4 regions of the Paenibacillus intestini genome follow, and region 1 is predicted to be linked to each of the others. Evidence: riboswitches for the same ligand, from Rfam matches in the RefSeq annotation. Region 1 holds a riboswitch; each other region holds the start of a gene.
The links. A riboswitch is a leader RNA that binds a small molecule or an ion and turns the genes downstream of it on or off. The one in region 1 is predicted to bind cyclic di-AMP.

Region 1 (4,200 bases):
AGGTCTGATCACATCTCCGGCTCCTCTAACACAGCCCTCGTGGAAGTTTGACTCACAGAATCAATATGCTTCCAACGTGTACACAAGGGGCAAACTGGTGCTACTCGGCATTGAACAGCAAGTCGGAGCGAAGACCATGGAACGAATCCTTTCGACGTATGTAAAAAAATATCGTTTTAAACATCCCGCAACGGGTGATTTTCAAAAGGTGGTTGAGCAAGTCACCCGCACCTCTTGGGCGGATTACTTTGACCAATATGTCTACCGGAACGGCATGGCCGATTTTGCTGTAGAGAAGATCAACGTTTCTTCTATAGAGAAGGACGGCAAAAAAATGTACGAGTCCTCTGTCACCATTGTCAAAAAAGGCAGTGACTTTCCTAAGGTTCCTGTTCGGATTGCGTTTGAGGACGGCCATACCGTAACCAAACACTGGGATGGCCGCGAGGAGCGCGTCACCTATAAACTGACATATACATCTCCTGTCACCTGGGCCATGACTGACCCTTTGTATGACATCGTGCTCGAAAATCGCCATATGAACAATTTCCTGAGAACCGGACTGGACGAGCAAGTCAAATCCCGCTGGAACATGAGTGCTACGAAACTAATTGAAGCCATATTCGGAGGTCTGTCATGGTGAGGTGGAGACAGTGAAAGCAAAAATTCGTGAAGGCTGGTTTCTTGTCCGTCAGCATATGTTTATTGCCGCACTCTTGTTTATCTATCAATTAACTTGGGGTTATTTCATCTACCGGTTGGTTCAATCGGCTGTCGTTCCTCTATTACTACGTTATCCAACGGATGATGTCGGCGAGCTAAGCACACTTTTATTCAAAATGGAAAGCCAGCTCAGCCTGTCCGGTCCGGAGGTCCAGCGTTATCTGTGGATTTTGGGCGGCATGTTATTGCTTCGCCTGCTGATCAGTCCACTTATTCAGGCCGGGTTACTCTACTCCCTGCAACATTATCAATCTACTGAAGAACGCATTCCTTTTATTCGGGGCATCAAAACGTTATGGAAACCCATGATATTGCTACACACTATACGTACCTTTCTCATGTTCTTGCCTGCATACTGGCTTCTGCCCAAATTGTTTTCTACAATAATGGACAGTTTTCATTCTCTTCATTTATTACTTCCCGGCATTCCATATGTAGCAGGCTGGATTATTTATGGCTGGATTGTACATCATGCAGTGCTCTACATGCAGTTTGGGATTTCTGACCCGGATGCAGAAGGGCGAATCCACGGGACACTCAAGGGACTGTGGATTGCTGTGCGCCGCATCTTTGCTGTCATCGGCATTGCGCTGGTGCTGGGAGTTGTGCATTTAGTGGTCTTTGGTGCATTCACTTCCGCCTCCTGGTTCTTGACAGGACTATCCGGATTAATCCTGCAACAATCCTATCCGCTTGCCCGAAGCCTACTCAGTATGTGGAAAGTATGTAGTCATTTCCGTTTATGGCAGTCCACATCTACCAGACATGAAAATCATATACGTTGAACAAAAATGTTGCACGCCATCTGAGATCGCTTTCAAAAATAAAGAAATGTTACCATCTTATATTAAACATTTCATTGGTTATTACGTATAAATACGCAAACCTCGACCTTTCCCCGTCAAAGGTCGAGGTTTTTTTTGTTAATTTTACTGCTAAACGTTGCCAAAGTACTAAGCCTCTGGTACAATAAGCGCAGTGAGTTTTTAGTAACAACTTTGTAATCTTTAAATCCTTATTTGTAACAACTTTAAATTAAATCCTTAAAATTAAATTTTCTTTTCATTTTTCAGGTGCATAACTAGCATAGCCAAATTCCTGGCACCTGGGAAGCGGGGGAACCAGTTATGGGTGAATTGATCTTGAAACAGAGGGATCATAGGGGACCTTCAACCGAATCCTTAAGCTAACCTCGCAGGCGTTGGAAGGGGTATATCACTTGTTTAAGAAGAAACTGACCGCAGCAGTACTTAGCCTCACATTTGCATTATCACTTGGAGCAGGCAGCGCATTTGCAGATTCTAAGATGGATAAAGTAATTGATTCAGCAATGGGAACTACATACAAAAGCGGAGGAACAACGCTTGACGGTTTTGACTGCTCCGGATTCACACGGTATGTATTCGACAAATTAGGTATTGATTTGGCTCGTCAATCTAGCTCCCAATACGACATGGGTGATTCCGTATCTCGCATGGAGATGAGACCTGGAGATCTGGTGTTCTTCAACACAACAGGTAAAGGTATATCACACGTAGGCATCTTTGTAGGAAGTGGCAAGTTTGCACATTCTTCTTCTTCCAAAGGTGTAACGATCAGCTCTTTGAGTGAGAACTACTGGGCTAACCGCTACGTTGGCGCTAAACGGATCATGAGCACGGACGATTATGAGTCACTGGCCCTTGACTAGGTACAAGCTGTAATCAACATGATGTTGGAACCATGTAACTCTACTGTAACGAAATACGAAGTATAAACAGAACCGCCCGGTACATTCTCCGCAGGAATGTATCCGGCGGTTTTTTTATGCTTTCTGACTCTGTGTAGTTCCCGATGTTGCAAGTCATGGTGTGTATGTGAACTAACACGTTCGCCGGCTTTCGTTTGTCCGTGCCCTTATCATGTTTTTACCCAGCCTGTTATAATATAAACGGAATGATCACGACTTTTGTTTCAATTTTTATCTGATCATATGAAGACTTGCCTAATACACAGCTCTTTTGTAGAGTGAACAATGACACGGATATTGGAGAAAGGAGCATGCACTGTTATATGAAGAATGAAGCCTCTTTGATACTTCATGTTGTACCGATGCAAGAAGAACATGCTGAACTTATATGTGGCTGGAAATACGCCCCACCTTACAATATCTATAGCTGGCTTCCTTGGGAACAGATGAAAGCACTCGAAGTCGAGTTCGGTGATGCACATCTCAGACAACAACAATATGCCATTATCCTGGATCAACATGACCAGGTTTATGGGTTTGCACAATATTTTCCGCTCCAGCATGTCACACGAATCGGTCTCGGTATGCGCCCCGATCTGTGTGGTCAAGGTCTCGGCAAAGCATTTGTTACTGCGATCGTACAAGAGGCCATCCGCCGAAATCCATCCAATGAAATTGATCTTGAAGTACTGACTTGGAATACCCGTGCCATTCAGGTATATCTAAAAAGCGGATTTGTCATCCAGGATACATATGAACGCCAAACCCCAGATGGTTTAAAGCCTTTCCATTGCATGGTCTATGAAGGTCCGAGAGAGTAAACCCACGATTAAATGGCTTTAATTGGTCTCTCTTTTGTGATTAGTTTAAAAATTTACCACAAAATGCTATGATGTAGCTACAGCTTCCGTTATAATGATAGGGATAGTTTGAGTTAGATGATCTTTCATTCTGGAGGGGACATAAGGGATGCACAAATGGATCATGAGCGGGGTATTTTTTGCAGCATGTGCTTTAGCTATTGTTTTAATGTTTACGCTTCCAGGTAAAGAAGAAGTGGCTCAGGAAGCCAAACCAACCATGCCTGAAGTGGCTATGGACGCCGGACAGGCTGAGACACTAGTGAAGGCCAACTGTATCTCCTGTCACGGCGATCAGCTTCAAGGTGGCGTAGGCCCAGCTCTTGCGAACATCGGCAGCAAGGACGATGTGGAGAAAATCTATTCCACCATTGTCAAAGGTAAAGGCGGCGGTATGCCTTCGTTCAAAGGCAAACTGCAAGACGAAGAAATCGCCCACATTGCAATGTGGCTAGCAGAGAAGAAATAATGCATTCTGCGCGTAAGGCATCAAAGAGGCTCTCACCCTCCCGTTAGGGAGACAAGAGCCTCTTTTGGTATGCATTACAAACATCATCCTGCAGACAACGTTGGTGCAGATTATTATGTTCTCATTTTCTCAAAAGCTTCGTTGTACTGCTCTGCTTCTTTGATGTCTACCGATGTAATGCCACCTGCATCCCAAGACGTAAGACGCAGTGTAACCGTTGTATAATCAATAGTAATAAAAGGGTGATGATTGAATGCTTCCGAAATCGCAGCGACTTCATCCACAAAAGCAATCCCTTTCATATAGTTAGAAAACACAAATTTGCGGACAATCCACCGTCCCTCTTCTAGCTCCCAGCCTTCCAGCCTTCCCAGATGAGCTTCGACTTCCTCTTGCGTAAAAACCATGCGTTATCTTCC
Region 2 (4,200 bases), on a different contig from region 1:
GCAAAATGGCAATGCGTCCACTGTATCTTCATATGTAACAGACAGCAGTCGTAATCTGGCAAGTCTTGCACCAATTAACGTTTCCAATGGCGCATTCACAGCTCAACTCCCAGCACAGAGTGTAACAACATTTGTTGCTAATATTACTGGCGGCAACGGTGGCGGCAATGTAGGCACGGGCACCACATATGAGGCCGAAACAGGAACAACACTTACGGATGCAGTCATTGAAACAGCTTATCCGGGCTTCACCGGTTCTGGATATGTTAACTTCAACGCTTATACAGGCTCCGCAATCCAATGGAATGATATCAATAACACAATCACAGGCACCAAAAATGTAAAGTTTCGTTACGCTTTGGAAAGTGGTACGCGGACTCTAGATATTTATGTTAATGGCACAAAAGTACTCAGTAATGAGCCCTTTACTCAAACAGGAAGCTGGTCTACTTGGGGTGAAAAAACAATTCAAGTACCTATGAATTCAGGTACGAATACACTCCGAATCGTAACAACAGGTACAGAGGGACCCAACATTGATAACATTACGGTGACAGCAGCATCATAAGTTATCTAATTCTAAACCTTTTTCTTTTTTAGCTGGGCAAAAAGTAGCCAAGCTCCCATGTGGAATAGACCTAAGTTGCTCTACTCGTCTATTTTGAGACAATACTGTAATTAAAGACTGTTGATTGTTCTTTATATCATTAGATAGAAAAAGACCTCTTAGGCTATTGCTAAGAGGTCTTTTTCTATCTAATGCGGTCGAGAGGACTCGAACCTCCACGGGGGGTTAGCCCACACGGACCTGAACCGTGCGCGTCTGCCAATTCCGCCACGACCGCATATATTGTATCTTTCCAACTAATATCGGCGACAAGAAATAATATACCACGCGTAGTTTAACATGTCAACAACTATTCATCACCAAATAAGTGCGAAACAGATATGTATCCGATTCGCACTTATCAGGCCTGCTTCAGATTAAGCTTATATATCCGTAAGTAGTGGACTTATTAGAAAATTGGTTAAATAAACAATTTTCTACAGCTTGGACGGCCAGTTGCCGTACCATGCATAACCGCCTCTTCTTTCCTTTTCTATATCGCTCAGCTTATATTTCACAACGCCATCACGTCCCACAAAGATCGGTTTGTCCGTACCGAGTTCATAGAAACGTGCCCAAATCGGTGATGCACTGGAATCAGCAATAATTCGGCTATCCCCATTCGCTCTCTCATACCGATATCCTGTAATTTTCACTTTATTAAACCAGGCTTCGGCACCTTTGATAGATGCAGTGATTCTTGAATTAGCCGGTCTCGTTTTCAGAAACTTCACAATGTTCACGCTTTCACCTGCCGTTAATGAAGGCACTTCATAGATTCTGGCTCCCGCAGGTCTAAGTGAACTGGAATCATGCTGTTGTCCCCAGGCCGTTAACTTCCCACCGGATACCACCTGGGTATTCAGGATAGCATCGACTCCTTTGGAAACTGCATTTTTACTGCGATTTGCAAGAGAACTGTCGATAAAGGAGAAGTTCCCCTTACGTCCTGCGACTTCATCAAGCATGTACATCACATTAATCATCGCATCATCATTATAGGTAATATGTTTATGATAGCCGGAACTTTGATAGACTTGAGGCCAACCGCCATTGGAATACTGCATATTAAGCAAAAAGTTGATGCCCTTGACCGCTGCAGCAGAGTATCGCGGATCATTTGTTTTTTTGAATTCACTTGCTAGCCTTCTGATTTCTGAGTATGTAGCTTTGTTATCGATCGTTGATTTGGCCCATTCACCTGACGTCTGACTGTAATCTTTTCTCCAGCCTCCATCGGGGCGCTGATTCTTTAAGATATCGGACATACTCGCCGTTGTACCGGAAGCATCAGCTGCCGATACGGTCGGTACAGGAAGGATAGCCATTCCCGCTACGGAGAATACCATAGAACACGCCAGTACAAATGTTACTAATTTTTTTGCTTTCACTCGACAACACTCTCCCCATTCACAAATTTGATTACTTATATCACATATATTCCAATGAAAACAATTTAAATACAAATTATGTATTTAATATGGTTATAATATGCAATAAATATATTTTTGTCAATATATGCAACAAACCAAAAAAATTTGTTAAACAGAATGGTTTCCTTTTTAGCTCATAACAATCTTGTTTATTATCCAAGTTCTCTCATATGAAACACAAATGACTTTTTTGTAATCTTTAACTCCCTAATTTCAACAAAATGATAACTAAAATCGATAATTCCGCTAACATTGAGGCTAAATGAACACCTTTAAACAGGTTTGACAATTACGCATTTATGCAATATAGTTTCAAATAGTTACAAAAACTTAATTATTCATTTGCCGAGTTTCAGGATTGAAAACGGGGGAACCATTTTGGGTGAATTATTCTTATACATAGGAAATATAGGGAACCTTCTACCGAACCCTTAGCTAACTCCGTAGGCATCGAAGGGAGAACATTGATTTTGAAAAAACTGATTATTTCCATTTTTGGGGCTGCTGTACTATTTACATCCGGGGCAACAAGCACAGAGGCAAGCACAATTAATACGATGGTTAACAATATGACAGGCATCCCGTACAAATGGGGCGGCACAACCATGGCTGGCTTCGATTGTTCCGGGTTTATGAGATATCTTTTCAACAAATATAGCATTGAGCTCCCTCGCACGTCGCAACAACAAGCGAAAGCCGGAACACCTGTCTCCAAAGCAAGCATTCGTACAGGAGATCTGGTCTTCTTCAACACAACAGGTAGAGGCATCTCACATACAGGAGTATACATCGGTGGAGGTCAATTCGCACATGCCTCCAGCAGCAAAGGTGTCAGCATCACCAAGTTGTCCAATCCGTATTTCAGTGATCGTTATGTAACCGCAAGACGGGTGACAGGTCAATTTATGTATAACAAAATGTTGGGTAAACTTTAATTGAATTTAAAGAACGGGGAGTAGCCTTTGGCTACCTCCTTACAGTAAAGAAAGTAAAGATGAGCTATAAAAAAACAAGGTCATACGCCTCTATTAAAGAGGTGTATGACCTTGTTAATTTTTGTTTTGCTTCATCCACTAATGGAGCGCCTTCTGCACCCTCATTGCTCCCTGTGACAGAGCATGTCCGCCGCCCACTGCACCAGCGACAGCTACCGTCTCCATGATTTCCTGATCGGTCGCTCCCTTGGACCGGGCTTCCTCCACATGATAGAACGTGCACACTTCGTTATTAGCAAACAAACCGATACCTAGCGCAATTAACTGCTTGGTTTTGGCATCAAGCACACCCGGCTGGAAGCATTCTCCCGTAAACTCATGATATGATTTCACCACATCGGGGAGAACGTCGCTTAATGCGCCAATCTGATCCTTATACGCATGAACTTTATCATTCATCAATGTCATGACTTGCAGCACACCCTTTCGGCTGTAAATACAGCGAATTGTTCCACTGTACCTATCTTCTCTCGCGTGCGTCGCAAATATGCCTGTTCCTGATGGTAATTCCAAACATTTGGTGTAGCAGACATTCTCTTAGAAGGAGCTCCGGTAACGTGAATCCGTTAAGCTAAGCACTCATGTCATTTATTCACTTAAAACACTTTGACGAGGCTCACTGAACAGCTGATAACGGTAAGACCGATCCAGCTTCACAACACGGCGATTTTGCCTGCGAATAAGTACTTGCTCATCATCCCAAGCTACCACGATGCCCGTTACATCATTAGACTCCAGTTCATCCCGCACTACTCTTACCTTCTCCCCTGACAAACGCAGGGCATCCAATTCTGTATCACTAATCATGTCATAACTCCTATACTCAAATTTCTTTACAAAAAGAGACCTAAATGAAAAGTCATTTAGGTCTCACGTGACTGTATTGGACTGTCATGTCATTCGAAAAAAATGTCCCGACTGAGAGTTACCGCTGCGCGTGCTCTTTGCTGTCGTTCTTCTCGAACCAAAAATCAAGCACTTTGGCGGACATCACACGTTCTTCAAGGTACTCTACTTGGTGCGGTGTAAATTGTTCTTTCCAAGAGAAGGACAACTCTTCACACAAGCCTACAATCGTCAGTAATTCTGACCAGGCAACATAGCGTTTGTACCAGAAAAATTGAGGATGTTCAATCATATAGGGATAAAGGTCATCGAATTCCGT
Region 3 (4,200 bases), on a different contig from region 1:
CATAGGATGTGTGTACGCGAGCAAGTGCATGACGAATCGCTTCCGGTGAAGCATTCTCTACTCCGATATCTCCTTTGCGCGTTGCATCCGCTTCTGGGATGAAGGCATGTTTGCAACCAGGAACCTTATTGGCAATAATTTTACGGATACGCTCTCCCGCATGATCCGGATCCGTCAGGATAATGACGCCACGTCTCTCTTGAGCAAGTGCAATTCGCTTCAGAATACGCTGATTAATGGCAGAGCCTCCGGTTTCAATCGTATCCGCTTCGACCGCCCGACGAATCGCTACCGTGTCGTCACGACCCTCCACAACAATCACTTCTTTTATCATGTTCCTTTTCTTCCTTTCTAACGCAAAAAGAAGAGGAATATCCTCTTCTCTGCCAAACGGCGGAGGAGACTGAATTCAGACCCCTCCGCCGCATATTCCGCATGAATCATTCATGCAACTATTTTATAGCATTCCCATTTCAAAGTAAAACGATTTTAGTTCGCTTCCGGCTTAACTGGACCAATCACATAGACCGTTTTGCCTTTTTTACGTCCGAAATTCAGGGCGTGCTTCACACTGTCGTAATAAACGTCAATTTTGTTGCCTTTAATAGCGCCGCCTGTATCTTCCGCACGACGGAAGCCGAGGCCCTCAATGTATACCCACCAGCCGATTGGAATGACCTTGGGATCAACTGCAATGGTGCGCCCCTCCGTTACACGAGTACCGGAAGCTGTTTTTGTACCAATACCCGGCTCTTCAGAAGAGTAGGCTGTCATCGATACATTTTTCAAAACTTTAGAGTATTTAAAAGAATTCCCGGAGACCGTAATCACCTTGCTGCCCGAGGCAGATGTTTTCTTCGAGTTCGTTGTTACAGCTTTTTTGGTCGTTGAAGTTTTGGCAGATACCAATTGAACCTCAGGTTCCTTCACAACCGGCTTAGCCTTCGTACCTACCGCAATCACTTTATCTACACGATTGGTGGCGACCGTTTTACCTACCACTTTTTTGGAGACGAGTTCTCCATCTTGAAATACCTTTTCGATATGTTGCACAATTGTGCCTTCCTTGCCTTTCACTACAACACGGTTATCCCCTTGGAACAAACTTGGGTCTGCCGTTTTTACAACCTTGTAAGCAATCGGTTGTTTCACATCCACTGTATGCTTTGTTACACGCACTACACGAATCTTCATATCCGCTTTAATTGCGGTTCCGAGCGCTGGATACACTTTATCATGATCTTCAACTTGAATACCTGATTGCTGAATTACACCCTGTACCGATGAATCGGTTGTATAAAGAGTCTTGGTGTCTCCGTCTGCCGTGATTTTAACTGGAACGGCCCGCTCAATAACGATTCGGTCTCCGTCGGTAATCGCCCCATTCATGGGCATGGATACCTTGTCGTGAGGGCTGACTGTGATTGACTGCTCCTCCAGCATTTCCTGAAGCATTCCTGTACGAGTCTCTACCACTTGAGCTTTGCCGTCAATAACCAGTGAAACCTGCTTCCCGGCCTGACCGTAAACGACTAACAAGATCATGATTGCAAGCGCAATTGAGAATATCGCGATCAATGCCATTTGACGCAAGTTCTCATGCTTCCACCGCAACGCGAAAGACTTACTGGATGATCGTGACTCATGGGTCTCTTCTGGTTGGAATATGCCCACTTCTCCGTCCTCCTTCATAGCCTCGCCGTCTAAAGTAATGCATGATGTCTTTGACGCGACTATAACAATTTTTCTACAGAACACAGATCAGAGATAATGACCGGTTCTGCACCATGAACCCCTCTTCGCAACATGATGTCATCCTCCTGAATACATACCGTATGATGACAATATTTCTTTTATTCAAAACAAAAAAAGCCAAAGAAAGAGTGTAAGAGACCCTTTCGTGGCTTCCGAATGATTTTGAATATCGGAAATTCATGCACGAGGTTGCCTCTCTTTTTCCGCTTGCGAGGTTAGCTGTCGGGTTCGGGCGAAAGAGAGCCGCCCTATCTTAGGTCACCCGCTCATGGCGGACGCCCTTGAATTCACCCCGAGACCCAAAGAAGAAATCAAATACGGCTTCGCAGAACATTCCGCTGCTTTTGGGTCAGCGAACGATGCGCACCGGCTAGAATCACCGATGTTTAAGCCCTATTGGTTCCCCCGCTCTCCGTTAACGGAGACTCAGCGAGATTGATTCATGAAAGTAATGTTGTCTCATCGGAAAGTGTCCCTTTGTTCATCCCCCGAACATCTGTCCAATTTTCCGCGCAACAATTCACTGAAAAGATGATATCCTGTTTTGATGCATGTTGTAAAGCACGGATCAAGTACGTTTTTCTAAATATTTGGTTAAAATATTGTAATATTCTGCAATTATTCGAGACAAAGAGCAAATTACCTCTCTGTATCTCCCTTTTTCACCCGATTTACTCATTTTCTTATCGAATCCCAAATCGTTCCATGGCATTTTTGGTGGTAATTGCAGCAATTTCCTCTACCGAAATGCCTTTAATTTCCGCAGCTGCTTCAGCAACCAGACGTACATGCGCTGTCTCATTTCGTTTTCCACGATAAGGATGCGGTGTGAGATACGGGGAGTCCGTTTCTAAGAAAAATCGATCCATCGGAACCTTGGCGAGCACCTCTTTCGGTTGCTTGGCATTTTTGAAAGTGACCGGTCCTCCGAAGGACAGATGGAACCCTAAATCCAGACACATTTTCGCCGTTTCCCAGCTACCGGAGAAAGAATGCATCACACCTCCAACCTCACCAGCCTTCTCCTCACGTAAAATACGCACAATGTCCTCATGAGCATCCCGATTATGGATGACGATAGGCATACTCAATTCACGTGCCAATGCAATTTGTTGTCGTAATACGCGGTGCTGTACCTCCTTAGGGGAAGTGTCCCAATGATAGTCTAGACCGATTTCTCCGATTGCTACCACTTTCTCATGTTTGCACAATGATGCAATCCATTCGAGATCTCCCTCTTGCATCGTAATGGCATCCACCGGGTGCCAGCCTACAGCTGCGTGGATAAAATCATACGTTTCGGCCAGTTTGATCGTTGTTGGAATCGTCTCCCGGTTAAAGCCGATATTAATCATGCGAGTAACTCCGGCCTGAACGGCCCGTTTAATCATGTCCTCTCGGTCTTCGTCGAATTGTGGTGCATCCAGATGAGTATGTGTGTCGAATAACATGCTTTCTCGTTCTCCCTTCATGTCGAAAGTCAAATGCCGATGATTTTTTCATGGGAACTCCCTTATTCTTGTACAGGAATTCTTGCGTTTGAATTTCAAATTTATTTTTTTGCATCATTAAATGATTGGGACAAGCAACAATTTCAGTATTTTCAGTTTTAGCACTCAAGCTACTATATATAGAAGGAAAATAAAAAGTCAAATCAACATCTTGCAAGAAAGGCGTTAGAAACTGTATAATTACTCACTCGAATTACAAAATTATGTCGATCTACACATCCTCCCCATTAAAGCAGATTACTGTATCATGTAAAATAGCTCTCTTAGAAAGTCTTTTGATATCAAAGTGTTTCACCCTGCTGCATCGACTCAAGCTTATAGAAAATAGGGGCGTATATGGGACGGTAATTCATGAAGGATGGCATCCACCTTGTTTTGCGGATAGTACAGATGATGTTTGCCCAGATGAAGTCCACTGATGGAACGAACAATATCAGAAACTTCTGACAGCTCATGCAACTTGTCCTGCCGATCGAGCAGAAGAATTTGCTTATCTGTGGATTGATCTGGACGAAACACATCATACGGATTATCCGTCGGAAAATCAATTTCAAGATCGTACTCGGGATTCAATCCTGCTTGTACAAATGCTTCCCGAATCTCTTCAATGATGTCCAAGTCGATCTGTTCAAGTTCCACATACTTATATAACCTGCGATCCATAAAACGTTCGCACAACTCACTTAGAACAGAATCGTCCTCCTTACGCCACTGCATAAAGGCTGTTTGAATTAACGATTCATCAAGCTGCAGATATTCATGAACTGAAATTTCTCCTTCAAACAGTTTGGGCAGAGGCTCTACCATGAAACGGAATGGAAAGCCTTGCTTCACAAGTTCTTTTGCCCGCTTAAAGATTTGTCGCAATATAATCTCGGAGCTACGCGTCACAGGATGGAAGTAAATCTGCCAATACATCTGGTATCGTGACATC
Region 4 (4,200 bases), on a different contig from region 1:
ATCTCAAAACATTTTTCAATTGTTCTGGGAATACAAAGGCTTATATGCAACAGGTATTGGTTACACGCTCCTGTTGTCGGCGCTAGGCGTATTATTCGGGGTCATCATCGGTCTGATTATTTGCCTGTTCCGTCTTCATAATATGGCGATTCTTCGCTGGATTGGTACAACTTATGTAGAGGTGATCCGCGGGACGCCAATGCTGGTACAACTTATGATTATCTATTACGGGGTGTCGCTAACTTTTGGCATTAACTTCTCAGCACTTCAAGCAGGGATTATGACGCTTTCCATTAACAGCGGTGCGTATCTCGCCGAGATTTTCCGTGCCGGTATTCAAGGCGTTGATCGTGGTCAACTGGAAGCAGCCCGTTCACTGGGTATGGGCAGAGGCGCAGCGATGCGTTACATTATTCTGCCACAGGCCTTCAAGGCCGTTTTGCCAGCCATCGGTAACGAGTTCGTAACGATTATTAAAGAATCATCCATTATTTCGGTCATCGGTATGGTGGATATTATGTATCAAGCAAGTGTAGTCAAAAATCTCACATTCCAGGGTCTGAACCCGTTCATTATTGCGGCAGCGATTTACTTTGTGATGACATTTATTCTGTCCAAGCTGCTCGGACGATTGGAAAGGAAGTTGGGTGCAAGTGATAGACGTTAGGCAATTACACAAATCATATGGTAAAAATGATGTCCTGAAAGGCATCGACGTAACGATCGGCAAAGGTGAGGTCGTTGTAGTTATTGGTCCTTCCGGTTCCGGTAAAAGTACATTTCTGCGTTGTCTGAACCTGTTGGAACAGCCATCATCGGGACAGATCGATTTCGAAGGTGTTTCGATTACCGATCCGAAGCATAACATCAATGCTACACGTGAGAAGATGGGCATGGTGTTCCAGCATTTTAATCTGTTTCCTCATAAAACGGTGCAGCAAAACATAACGATTGCTCCAATCAAGGTGAAGAAACAATCCACGGATGAGGCCAACAAAATTGCCGAGGATCTCCTGAAGACAGTCGGTTTGGCGGACAAAAAAGATGTATATCCTAACCAGCTGTCCGGTGGTCAAAAGCAACGGATTGCCATTGCAAGAGCACTCGCGATGCAGCCGCATGTGATGCTGTTTGACGAGCCTACATCGGCCCTTGATCCGGAGATGGTCGGAGAGGTATTGGAAGTCATGAAACGTCTTGCTGAAGGCGGAATGACGATGGTCATTGTAACGCATGAGATGGGTTTTGCGCGTGAGGTGGGAGACCGCATTCTGTTCATGGACGGCGGCGTCATCGTTGAGGAAGGTACCCCGGATGAAGTGTTTGGTGCGCCAAAACATCCGCGTACGCGAGACTTTCTTGCAAAAGTACTTTAATTCATGCCATTCCGTATATAGAATCAAATGAATAACGGCGTTATCGGATCGAAAGATCCGGTGACGCTTTTTTGTTGTTTGCAGAAAAGGTAGAGCTGAAAAAGTAACTTTTCTGTTACCTGTAAAATGAATTAAAACGCCAAATGGAAACATTTACTACAGCTTAAGGTTACAAATTTGTGATATATTCAAGACTGCCGAAACTTCCGAAGCGGAAGTGCGGGGGACGTAACAATGCAGACATAGTTAATGATTTGAGAAATATGCTGCTTGGGGTGAATTAGGAATACATAATGCTTCAGCATGTCACGTACAGCCTATAGGGTGGGTTCCTCCATCCGAATCCGACAACTAACTTCGCAGGCATCATGAGGGAGGAAGACCATGCATAACAAGAAACGTTTAGCCAAAACAGCCATCGCACTACTGACATCCATTCTATTCATTCAAGCCGTTCCGGCTCACGCGGATTCCGTTCATGTGGCCAAAGAAGGGGATACCTTCTTCACCTTATCCAAGCAATACGGCGTTGATATGAACACATTAATTAAAACGAATAAAGACATCTCACCTTATAACATCTATGGTGGTTTGAAAATTACAATCCCAGGTAACGAAAACAAAGTAGAAGCGGCACCAGTTCAAGCGAAGTCGCAGGAAAAAACGGTGACTGCTGCAAGCCTGGACGTGAATACAGATAATAAAGTGGTACAGGCTTGGGGGAAAACATTCGACTACAGCAAAACGCTTAGTGTTAAAGCAACAGCGTATTCCGCGGATGCTTCCGAGAATGGTGGATGGGGCCCCGTTGATTATTTTGGCAACCCGCTCGAACTCGGCACAATCGCAGTGGATCCCAAGGTTATCCCTTTTGGAACCAAGGTACTAGTGACAGGGCATACACACCCTGGATTGCCGAAACAGGCTTTCGTAGCAACGGCTTTGGATGCAGGTAGCGCGATCAAGGGAAATCGTATTGACATCTTTATCCCTGGAAGCAAACAGTTCGTTAGTTCGTTTGGTTTTCAGGATATTGAGTTGTACATTTTAAAATAAGGCTTAAACCCTCTCATTTATGGATGTGAGGTCATAAGTTGAATTGAGCATTAATAAACAGGGTGTTCTTTCTTGCGTAATCATGATAGGCATAATTCATGACGACGTAGAGGGACAACCTGTTCTTTCAATTATTGTTTCTCTTTTGGCAGTTTAAGCATCTCGTCCAATGTAACTAATTCATATCCTCGGTTTCGCAATTCCTCAATAACCTCAGGCAAAGCCTCTACAGTACCTTTCAGGTTCGAACCTGTACCGCCGCCAGCATGTTGTAATACGATGGAACCAGGCTTCACCGCGGTGAGAATATTATGTTTTACCTTTTCCTTGTCTAGTCCCTTCCAATCGAGAGAATCCACATTCCAATTCACGATGCTGTAATGCTGTTTTGCAGCCCATCTCAACTGTTCTTCGTTAATGTCCCCATACGGAGGACGAATCATTTTGGGCGTATACCCCGTCAGGCGGTGAATGATATCGCCGGTATGTAATATTTGTTTGCGAAAGGCAGTCATTGATAATTTGCTGAATTCAGGATGATTGTAGCTGTGATTGCCAACGATATGTCCTTCTTTCACCATCCGTTTCACCAAGTCCGGGTGTTTCTCCGCACGGCTGCCAACAACAAAAAAAGTAGCACGAACCTTATATTTTTTTAATACATCAAGTACCTGCGGTGTAAATCTTGGATCAGGTACATCATCAAAAGTCAGCGCAACTTGTTTGGTGGAAGGGCCATTGGTTTTGAACGTATCCGCGTATTTCTGACGAAGTTGACCTAGAGTCAACTGTTCTTCTTTAACATCTGACCCAGACGCCGGTGTATCACTGAGGGTTGAAGAAGGTTCCTCAGATGAAGCAGCAGACACAGGCGCAGGGGCTAAAGGAGCTGTATAAACCCCAGAACATATAATAGTAACGAGTGCGAGCATGACGAGGCGTATTCGCATGTTAACGGCCTCCTTTTTCCAAAATTGCGTTCTCTATGGTATGCCCGTTGCCTGTTTCTTTTATGCGTGTGTGAGAAGTTTCATTGCATCATCAGGTCATGAAAGCCATAATTCCACCATATATAACATATAGAGAAGGATAGGTGGAGAGACAATGAGTACATATGATTTGAAATCCATTCGTTTAGAGGTTTTTGAGGCAGGACAGGACAAGGTATTTCTGGTTACGGGTGGTAAAGCTCATATCGGGGCTGTAGCTACATTCTATGTTGACCATGATCGGGTTAGTGGAACAACGGTACATATCCCGGGACACAAGGAACAAGAGTTATGTGAGCGGCTAGCCCGCAAGGCGGCACTGCAATTGAAAGTTACGGTAACCGTTATTATGGGCATACATTTTGACAGCATTACACGAGTGCAGATCGACGAGATCGTAATGACTGCAGAGAGACTTGTGGATGAACATTTGAATAAGAGGTCAGAGTAATGTTTTGGTAATCGGTCATCTTTTAGGATAAACGACACGTGCCTGGATAAGTATAACCTTCAGAGGTAATCCTCCTTATATTTAGAGGTTGTCATCAAGTTTTAATTTTTTTTTGTAAAATTGAAACGAGTTGCAGATTGTAACGTATGTATCTTTATATACAATGCACAATCCACTGGGAGGAATAACCTAATGTCTATTTTTAAAAGATTACGTGACCTGACAATGTCTAACATCAATGCGATTATCGACAAAGCTGAAGATCCAATCAAGATGACGGATCAATATATCCGTGACATGCAAGAGGATCTGGAAGATGCTGAGAAAG

Region 2: it holds a riboswitch for cyclic di-AMP, as region 1 does, so the genes downstream of both, J2T16_RS07650 (C40 family peptidase) here and J2T16_RS27915 (C40 family peptidase) in region 1, are expected to answer to the same signal.
Region 3: it holds a riboswitch for cyclic di-AMP, as region 1 does, so the genes downstream of both, J2T16_RS26920 (resuscitation-promoting factor) here and J2T16_RS27915 (C40 family peptidase) in region 1, are expected to answer to the same signal.
Region 4: it holds a riboswitch for cyclic di-AMP, as region 1 does, so the genes downstream of both, J2T16_RS01565 (3D domain-containing protein) here and J2T16_RS27915 (C40 family peptidase) in region 1, are expected to answer to the same signal.

What each region holds. Positions count from the first base shown of each region.
Region 1 is NZ_JAURUN010000020.1:17,223-21,422, reverse strand. It holds gene J2T16_RS27925 (M1 family metallopeptidase) at 1-643, shown strand, start outside; gene J2T16_RS27920 (hypothetical protein) at 654-1,508, shown strand; cyclic di-AMP (ydaO/yuaA leader) riboswitch at 1,802-1,939, shown strand; gene J2T16_RS27915 (C40 family peptidase) at 1,943-2,413, shown strand; gene J2T16_RS27910 (GNAT family N-acetyltransferase) at 2,776-3,273, shown strand; gene J2T16_RS27905 (c-type cytochrome) at 3,422-3,781, shown strand; gene J2T16_RS27900 (4a-hydroxytetrahydrobiopterin dehydratase) at 3,895-4,188, opposite strand.
Region 2 is NZ_JAURUN010000002.1:555,175-559,374, forward strand. It holds gene xynC (glucuronoarabinoxylan endo-1,4-beta-xylanase XynC) at 1-568, shown strand, start outside; tRNA gene J2T16_RS07640 (tRNA-Leu) at 761-845, opposite strand; gene pelA (pectate lyase) at 1,045-1,998, opposite strand; cyclic di-AMP (ydaO/yuaA leader) riboswitch at 2,374-2,505, shown strand; gene J2T16_RS07650 (C40 family peptidase) at 2,511-2,975, shown strand; gene J2T16_RS07655 (carboxymuconolactone decarboxylase family protein) at 3,114-3,443, opposite strand; gene J2T16_RS07660 (hypothetical protein) at 3,624-3,842, opposite strand; gene J2T16_RS07665 (hypothetical protein) at 3,961-4,200, opposite strand, start outside.
Region 3 is NZ_JAURUN010000017.1:11,754-15,953, reverse strand. It holds gene rnmV (ribonuclease M5) at 1-334, opposite strand, end outside; gene J2T16_RS26920 (resuscitation-promoting factor) at 490-1,674, opposite strand; cyclic di-AMP (ydaO/yuaA leader) riboswitch at 1,944-2,197, opposite strand; gene J2T16_RS26915 (TatD family hydrolase) at 2,439-3,206, opposite strand; gene J2T16_RS26910 (HD domain-containing protein) at 3,582-4,200, opposite strand, start outside.
Region 4 is NZ_JAURUN010000001.1:355,950-360,149, forward strand. It holds gene J2T16_RS01555 (ABC transporter substrate-binding protein/permease) at 1-667, shown strand, start outside; gene J2T16_RS01560 (amino acid ABC transporter ATP-binding protein) at 654-1,376, shown strand; cyclic di-AMP (ydaO/yuaA leader) riboswitch at 1,562-1,758, shown strand; gene J2T16_RS01565 (3D domain-containing protein) at 1,761-2,432, shown strand; gene J2T16_RS01570 (polysaccharide deacetylase family protein) at 2,564-3,382, opposite strand; gene lpdD (prenylated flavin chaperone LpdD) at 3,537-3,872, shown strand; gene J2T16_RS01580 (PspA/IM30 family protein) at 4,065-4,200, shown strand, end outside.